2 regions of the Streptomyces sp. NBC_01410 genome follow, and region 1 is predicted to be linked to the other one. Evidence: riboswitches for the same ligand, from Rfam matches in the RefSeq annotation. Region 1 holds a riboswitch; the other holds the start of a gene.
The links. Region 1 has a riboswitch for cyclic di-AMP ahead of OG741_RS19235 (M23 family metallopeptidase). Riboswitches for the same ligand answer to the same signal wherever they lie in the genome.

Region 1 (3,982 bases):
GACCGGGTCGAGCCGGGACCCTGGCGGAATCTGCTGTTCGCGTTCGCCTGGGGCGCCTTCGCCGCCGCCCTCGTCGCGATCATCGCGAACACCTTCGCGACCCGCTGGATAGCCACCGCGACCGCCGACCCGGCGAGCGCGGACACGCTCGGCGCGACCGTCATAGCCCCGGTCGTCGAGGAGAGCGCGAAGGCCGCGGCGATCTTGCTGATCTTCACCTTCCGCAGACGGGACTTCACCGGGATCGTCGACGGCGTCGTCGTTGCGGGCTTCACCGCGACCGGTTTCGCCTTCACCGAGAACATCCTCTACCTGGGCAACGCCTTCGGTGAGGACCAGGAGATTGGCACCTCGGGCCTGGCATCGGTGACCGCGGCGACCTTCTTCGTACGTGTCGTCATGTCGCCGTTCGCGCATCCGCTCTTCACCGTGCTCACAGGCATCGGCTTCGGGATCGCGGCGCTCGCCGCACGGCGCCAGCGGTTCCGGCGGATCGCGCTGCCGCTGCTGGGCCTCGCCCTCGCGATGGGCATGCACGCGCTGTGGAACGGCTCGGCGTCGCTCTTCGGCCCGTTCGGCTTCTATGCCGTGTACGGGGCTTTCATGGTCCCGGTCTTCGGGCTGCTGACCTGGCTCACGATCTGGACCCGGCAGCGCGAACTGCGCACGATATCCACCGAACTGCCCGCATACGCGGCGGCCGGCTGGCTGACGGCCGACGAGCCGCGCGCGCTCTCCTCGATGCGGGCGCGCACGATGGCCCGCGACATCGCCCGCCGTACGCACGGACCGGCCGCGGCCCACGCCGTCTCGGAGTACGAGCGGTTCGCGACGACCTTGGCGTTTCTGCGCCACCGGGCTCAGCGCGGCACGGCGGGCCCGGACTTCATGGAGCGCGAGCAGGAACTGCTGCACCACCTGTGGCAGCGCAAGGAAGTCGCGTCTCCCGCGCTGAGCTACGCCGCGCGGGCGACGGGCCGGGTATGGACCCCGCCCCCGCACCGCGACTACGGCGGCTACAACCCGTACCGCTCCTAGGCCGGTACGGCCTGCTCCGCCTGCGTGCAGTACGCGACCGGGGCAGGAGAGACCGGCAGCCCTGGCGTCGGGGGGTGAGCGCCAGAACTGCCGGCGTTCAGGGGAGTGCGGAGCACCGCGCACATGGGGGCATCCGCAGAACGCCCCCTCGCGCCGAGCGGCGGCGCGAGGGGGCGCACGGAGAAATCAGACGGTCAGGCCCTTGTCCCGCAGCCAGGCCATCGGGTCGATCCCGGTCCCGCCCGCCGTGTGGACCTCGAGGTGCAGATGCGCGCCGGTCACATTGCCGGTCGCGCCCACGCGCCCGATCGTCTCGCCGGTCGACACCTTCTGGCCGACGCTGACCGAGATCGAGGACTGGTGGGCGTACCAGATCTCCGTGCCGTCCTCGAGCTCCAGCACCGTGCGGTAGCCGTAAGACCCGGACCAGCCCGCCGACTTGACGGTGCCGCTGTGCACGGCCTTGAGGGGCGTGCCCGTCGGGGCCGCGAAGTCCAGGCCGGTGTGGTAGCCCGAAGACCACATCGATCCGGCCTCGCCGAAGGTGGAGGTGATCGTGTACGAGGAGGTCGGCAGCGCGTAGCTCGCGGCGAGCTTGGCGAGGCGCTCGGCCTCCGCCTTCTCCGCCGCGGCCTTCTCGGCGGCGAGCTTCGCCGCCTCGGCCTCGGCCTCCGCCGCGGTCTGCTGGGCCTTCGCCTCGGCCGCTGCCTTCTCGGCCGCGAGCTTCTCCGCGGCCGCCTTGGCCTCGGCGTCCGCCTCGGCCCGCTGCTGATCGGCCTGCTGGAGGATGCGGGCGCGCAGCGCCTCACCGGCGGAGCCCTGCGCCTCGGCCCTGGAGCCGGTGCCGGTGTCAGCGGCGAGCGTCGCCGAAGTGAGCGGAGCGGTGTTCCCGGCGTCGGCGTCCGAGGACTCGTCGGACATGAACGAGCCGACGCCGGGAAGGGACTTGGCGTCGGGCAGGTTGTCCGAGATCGAGTCGGGGAGCGATATGGAGACCGGCGGCTTGCTCTGCGCGGTGGCCATGCCGCCCGCGCCGACCGCGGCGATCACACCGACCCCGAGCACCGTGGAGCTGCGGGCGAGTCCGCCGCGCTGCTTCATCACACGGTGCCGGCCGCGCACCGGACGGACGGAGTCCTCGGTGGGGTTCCACTCCTCCCATGCCCGCTCTGCCACCTCGTCGCCGAAGAAGTCAGTTTCGAAGGGTGCTGTCGGGGCAGGTTTGTTGGACGCCACTGAGGCGTGCTCCTTTCCTTCCTTCTCGCCTACCGGGTTAGCTGACGGGTTCGGAGCAGGAAGGTCTCCTACGGGCGCTTCCGCCGCGGACAAGAGCGGCAAAAGATGCCCGATTCACCCCAATTGGTGGTTCCCCGGTTCCCTTGCGGAATTCGGCGCGTGCGCACGGTGCCGCCTCTTGCGACGACTGGGACGACCGCGCTGCGTTATCGAACGTTAATAGACACCGGGGCCCGATTCCAAGCTGTTCCGACTGATCATTAACAACATCGCCGGGACTTAACCGGACACAAGCGCCCGGAGTGGGGTGAGTTGATCGCCCCTCATGCACCATCCGCCATGTCCCGTCACCTGACGGTGCATCAAATGTTATGCGGAGGGGTGCCTCTCGATTACGTACCGTTCCCAACCCCGTCCGGCTTCACGACGCCGGGCCGCCAGAGCCTTCACTCGCCGCCCTGATCCCCGCCGTCCCGCCCGCCCGCGCCGATCACGGGCACGGTCCTGCGGCGCTCCTGCTGCCCCTCCGCGGGGCGGCTGACCGCAAGCAGCGCCATGTCGTCCGTCGAGCCGCCACCCGTATGGCGTCGTACGTCGTCCACCAAGGCGTCCAGCAGCTCCTCGGGCCCGGGGAACAGCCGCCCCGCCAGCCGCCGGCCCGGGTCGTAGAAGACGCCGCTCCTGTCGCGCGCCTCGGACAGCCCGTCCGTATAGAGAAGCAGCGTGGCCCCGGGGGGCAGCCGGTGCGCGTCCGAGCGGTCCGGCCAGATCCCGAGGCCCATACCGAGCGGCAGCGCGGCCTCGGTCGGCTCCAGGATGTTCACGTTCCCGTCCGCGTACAGCAGGAGCGGCTCCGGATGGCCCCGGTTCACGATCCGTACGACACGATCACCGCGCGGGATCTCGGCCAGTACGGCGGTGGTGAACCCCTCGACCGCGTCCAGGTTGTGCCGCGCGCCCTCGCGCACCAGCGCCCGCTCCAGCCGCGCGGCGACCCCTTCCAGCGAGCTCTCCTGCTCGGCGGCCTCCCGGAACGCCCCGATGACCACGGCCACCGCCTCGACCGCCTGCATGCCCTTGCCCCGTACGTCCCCGACGACCAGCCGCACCCCGAAGGGCGTGTCCTGTACGGCGAAGAGGTCGCCGCCGATGAACGCGTCCGCCTGCGCCGCCTCGTACCGCGCGGCGACGTGCAGCCCCCCGATCCGCTCCGGAGGGGTCGGCAGCACGGCGCGCTGCGCGGTCTCGGCGATCACCCGGGCCGATGCGAGGCGCTGGCTGCCGAGCCGTACGACCCGGTTGATCAGCAGCGCGAGGCCCGCGACGGTGATCACAGTGGTCAGCTCGGTGAACGCCGTGATCTGCGAGAGGGTGTGGTTGTAGAAGTGCAGCCCGGTCACGCCGAGGATCGCCGCGATACCGACCAGCAGGGTGCCGACCCAGGTGAAGATGGGGGCCGCGATCAGCGGCGCGGCCGCGAACAGCGGGACCGCGGTGAACCGGGGCGGCGTCGCGAGGTCGAAGATCGCGCCGCCGACGATCATCAGGGCGGGCAGCAGGCGGACGAATCCGCGGGAGATGTCCGCTCCGCCCTGCTCTGGCTCGGCCACGGGTGCTCTCCTGCCCGGTCCCACACGGCTGCGGACGGTACCGCGCCCTTCCCAGGCTGGCCGTAGCCGCGCCGGGCGGCGAGTCGCCGTCGGCCAAC
Region 2 (3,982 bases), 3.0 Mb from region 1:
AGCGGCGGCCACGGCTGGTCGGGGTCGGCGGGCACCTCGATGCCGAGGACCTGGGCGGCTCGCAGCGCGACCCGGGTGTGCCCCTCGGGCGACAGATGGAGCCGGTCGGCGTCCCAGGCGCGCCGGTCCTGGACGGACCTGAGCGACCACAGATCGAGTACGGGACAGTCGTAACGGTCGGCGATGGCCCGTACATGCGCGGTGTACATGGCGATCTTGCCGCGGAGATGGCGCAGCACCGGCACGCCGCGGGTGTCGAAGCCCGTGGTCACCATGACCGTCCCCACGGCGCCGGTGAGGTCGGCGACCGCGCGCTCGAAGCGCTCGGCCACGTCGTCCGGGTCGGTGCCGGGCCGGATGATGTCATTGCCGCCGGCGCAGAACGTCACGAGGTCCGGGGCCAGTTCCCTCGCCCTTGGCACCTGTTCCGAGACGATCTGGTCGAGGAGGCGCCCACGTACGGCGAGGTTGGCGTACCTGAAGGTGTGCTCCGGCATCCGGTCGTCGAGCAGGACCGCGAACCGGTCCGCCCAGCCGACGTACATCCCGTCGGGACCCGGGTCGCCGACGCCTTCGGTGAAGCTGTCACCGATCGCCGCGTACGACCCGAATCCGCCGCTGATCTCTGTTCTCGAATCGTCTGCCACAAGTACTGATCCTCCCCTTACGTATGTGACCTACGCGACCGTAAGGAGGGGTTGACGAGGGGTGATCTTTGCCACCGCCCAAGATTCGTCCAGGGCGGAATACGCCGCGTCCCCCCGCGCCGCGGGCTGCGGCACGAGGGGACGAGAGCGTGATCGCCGCGTCGGACGGGCGTCAGACGGTGACGCCGTGCTGGCGCAGGTAGGCCAGCGGGTCGACGTCCGAGCCGTAGCTCGGGCCGGTGCGGATCTCGAAGTGCAGGTGCGGTCCTGTGGAGTTGCCGGTGGAGCCGGAGAGGCCGATCTGCTGGCCGCCGCTCACGCTCTGGCCGGCGGAGACGGCCAGGGAGGAGAGGTGGGCGTACTGCGAGTAGCTGCCGTCGCCGTGCTGGATGACGACCTCGTTGCCGTACGCGCCGCCCCACCCGGCGGAGACGACGGTGCCCGGGCCGACGGCCTTGACCGTGGTGCCGGTGGAGGCCGCGAAGTCCACACCGGTGTGGTAACCGCTGGACCACATCGAGCCGGAGAGGTGGTACGGCGTGATGACGGTCGCGCCGTCGAGGGGGGTCGTGAACCCGGAGCTGCTGGTCTGCGGGGCGCTCTTCGCCGAGCCGGAGTCCGTGGAGGCCTTGGAGGCGGCCTTGGACACGGTCTTGGCGGCGGCCTTGGTGACAGCCTTGGACGCGGTCTTGGCGGCGGTCCGGTCCTGGCTCTTCTCGCGGTGCTGCGACTTCTCGGGAGCCTTCGCCTTCGCTGTGGTGCCGAGGGTGAGCTTGAGGCCCGGGTGGATCAGCGAGGGGTTGTCACCGACCCGCTCGCGGTTGTCCTGGTACAGCTTCTTCCAGCCACCGCGGACATTGTGCTCGTCCGCGATCTTGGAGAGATAGTCACCGGCGACGACCGAGTACGTCGTGGGTGCGGCGGCCGGCTTGTGCGGAGCCTTGTACGCGGCGGGTGCCGCGGCGGCGGTCACTGCCGTGTGCGACGAGGTCGCGACGGGGGCGGTCTTGCCCGCGGCGTGGGCCCCGGTGGCACCCATGAGCGGGATCGCGATGGCGGCGCCACTTGTGCCCGCTGCGACGAAACCGCGGGTGATCGGGCTGGTCTTGGGACGGCGGTGCTTACCCTTTGCGGGCATGGCGCTTTCCTCTCCGGCGCCGGCGAGGTGAGCTGTCGGGTTCGGGCTGGAGATGCCCGGCCGCGCGGTTGCGCTGCTTAACCCCGAGCCGTTCCGGAAGTGCGGAATCGGCGTACTACCTGGGTCCCCCGCTCCTGCCACACGTGGGTGGGTTCGAATTCCGGGCGGCGGCAGGATTTGGCGGTCCGTCCGGATTGCCGTGAACGTAAACGAGCCGAGCCGAAAGGAACAAGCTGCCGCAATTACGGATCACGAGTCGGCGTGATATCGCCGGAGAATTCCCGTTACGCTCCGTCTATCAATGATCTTCCCCGCCCCGCCAGGCAACGGATTTCGTATCCGTCACGCCACCACACACCGTGACAAATATGATCCTGCTCACGACGCATGCCCCATCTCCATTGCAGACGGGGCAGGTTATGTCGAACCGTCCAATTCGGACAGAAGCACCATTTGATGACTATCGACCGATCAGGCTCACTTTTCCCTCGGATCTGCCATTACCGAGAAATTCCCCGGCGGCCGATTGTCCCTTTTCGGGCGTATTCTCCGTACCTGTCGGTCACGGTTACCTCTGCCCGAGCCGCCGCAGCCGGATCACCGTGGCGTCCAGATCACCCCTGAGTCCCGTGTGCAGCCCGTGGTGCAGCAGTACCGACCCACGGTGCAGGGCACCCGTGTCCGGGCACGCGTAGACCGCCGCAGGATCGAGACCGCGCAGCCTGAGCCGCGGCGGCTGTTCGCCGTAGTGCTGCGCCTGGAGCCAGGCGAGGACGACGTGTGGAGTGCGTAACTGCTCGCCGACAGATCGAAATGATTGCCCGCTAAAGCGATGTCGTATCGTCGGGAAAGCGCCATCGTCGGCGAGGAGCGCCGACGGCAGTCACCTCAGGAGCCCACGTGACGCAGCAACTGCCGCAGGCCCCCTCGACAGAGCCCGAGCTGACCGGAGTGCGCAATTTCCGTGATGTGGGCGGCCTGCCGACCGTGGACGGCAGGCGGGTGCGGCACGGCCGGCTCTTCCGCAGCGGTCATCTGGCCCATGCCACCGAGTCGGACGCCTCGTTCCTCGCCACGCTCGGTCTGCACACGATCTTCGACTTCCGCAACGCGGCCGACATGCGCCTTGAGGGCCCGGACGTCGAGCTGCCCGGCGTGCGCAATGTGAATCTGCCGCTCACCGACCCGGCCGACGGCGCGGAGTTCTGGAAGATGGTCCGGGACGGCGATCTCGACCAGCTGCGCTCGATCCTCGCGGACGGGAAGGCGGCCGGCCGGATGTCGGCGTCGTACCGGAGGATCATCAAGGAGCGCACCGCCGAGCACAGCAGGGTCCTGCACGCGCTGGCCGAGGACAGCGTCCCGGCGCTGATGCACTGTGCGGCGGGCAAGGACCGCGCCGGTCTGTCCATAGCGGTCTCGCTGCTCGCGGTCGGTGTCGAGCGGGACGCCATCGAGGCCGACTACCTCAAGTCCAATGACCCGCACCGCCGTTATCTGGTCCGCCGGGGCGACAATTCTCCGGCCGCGATGTCCCCCGAAGTGATGCAACTGCTCGCCCCGCTCTTCGACGCGCGCGCCGAGTATCTGAACGCGGCCTTCGAAACGATCCAGCAGACCTGGGGCGACACCGAGCGCTACCTCAGCGAGGGCCTGAACGTGAGCGCCGAAACCCGCGAGCGGCTGCGCGAGCGCCTCCTCGACGAGGCGTGAGCCACCGGCCGCCTAACTCTTGTCGCCGAGCGTGAACAGCAAATACAGGAACGCGGCGAACAGATGGCCCGCCACCAGATAGGCGAAGAGCCGGATCACGAGTCCTCGGGGGAACTTCCTCTCTTCATTGTGCTGGGACATGGCGGGCCTTTCGCGTGTGTCAGGCATGCGGATGGATGTCGGGGCTCTGCAGCAGCGTGTGTACGAACAGGAGCTCCGCCCCTTCGCGTGTGGCCGCGGCGATGCGGTGCGGGGTCTGGGAGTCGAAGTGCGCGCTGTCCCCGGGGCTCAGCTCGTGCACGGCGTCCCCGAGCGCCAGCCGGAGCCGCCCGTCGAGCACGTACAGCCACTCCTCGCCCGGGTGCACCCGCACCAGGTCGCCCTGGGATCCGTACGGCACGACCAGCCGCAGGGCCTGCATGGCCCGGCCGGGGCCCCCGGCCCGGTGGTAGGTCCAGCCGTCGGCCGACGAGGGCTCGTTGCG

Region 2: it holds a riboswitch for cyclic di-AMP, as region 1 does, so the genes downstream of both, OG741_RS33160 (peptidoglycan DD-metalloendopeptidase family protein) here and OG741_RS19235 (M23 family metallopeptidase) in region 1, are expected to answer to the same signal.

The regions. Positions count from the first base shown of each region.
Region 1 is NZ_CP109530.1:4,214,914-4,218,895, forward strand. Features, by position in the region: gene OG741_RS19230 (PrsW family intramembrane metalloprotease) at 1-1,038, shown strand, start outside; gene OG741_RS19235 (M23 family metallopeptidase) at 1,225-2,274, opposite strand; cyclic di-AMP (ydaO/yuaA leader) riboswitch at 2,286-2,442, opposite strand; gene OG741_RS19240 (PP2C family protein-serine/threonine phosphatase) at 2,721-3,884, opposite strand.
Region 2 is NZ_CP109530.1:7,241,055-7,245,036, reverse strand. Features, by position in the region: gene OG741_RS33165 (SGNH/GDSL hydrolase family protein) at 1-647, opposite strand, end outside; gene OG741_RS33160 (peptidoglycan DD-metalloendopeptidase family protein) at 820-1,785, opposite strand; cyclic di-AMP (ydaO/yuaA leader) riboswitch at 1,790-1,945, opposite strand; partial or broken gene OG741_RS33155 (GH36 C-terminal domain-containing protein) at 2,354-2,563, opposite strand; gene OG741_RS33150 (tyrosine-protein phosphatase) at 2,686-3,498, shown strand; gene OG741_RS33145 (DUF6126 family protein) at 3,511-3,666, opposite strand; gene OG741_RS33140 (helix-turn-helix domain-containing protein) at 3,659-3,982, opposite strand, start outside.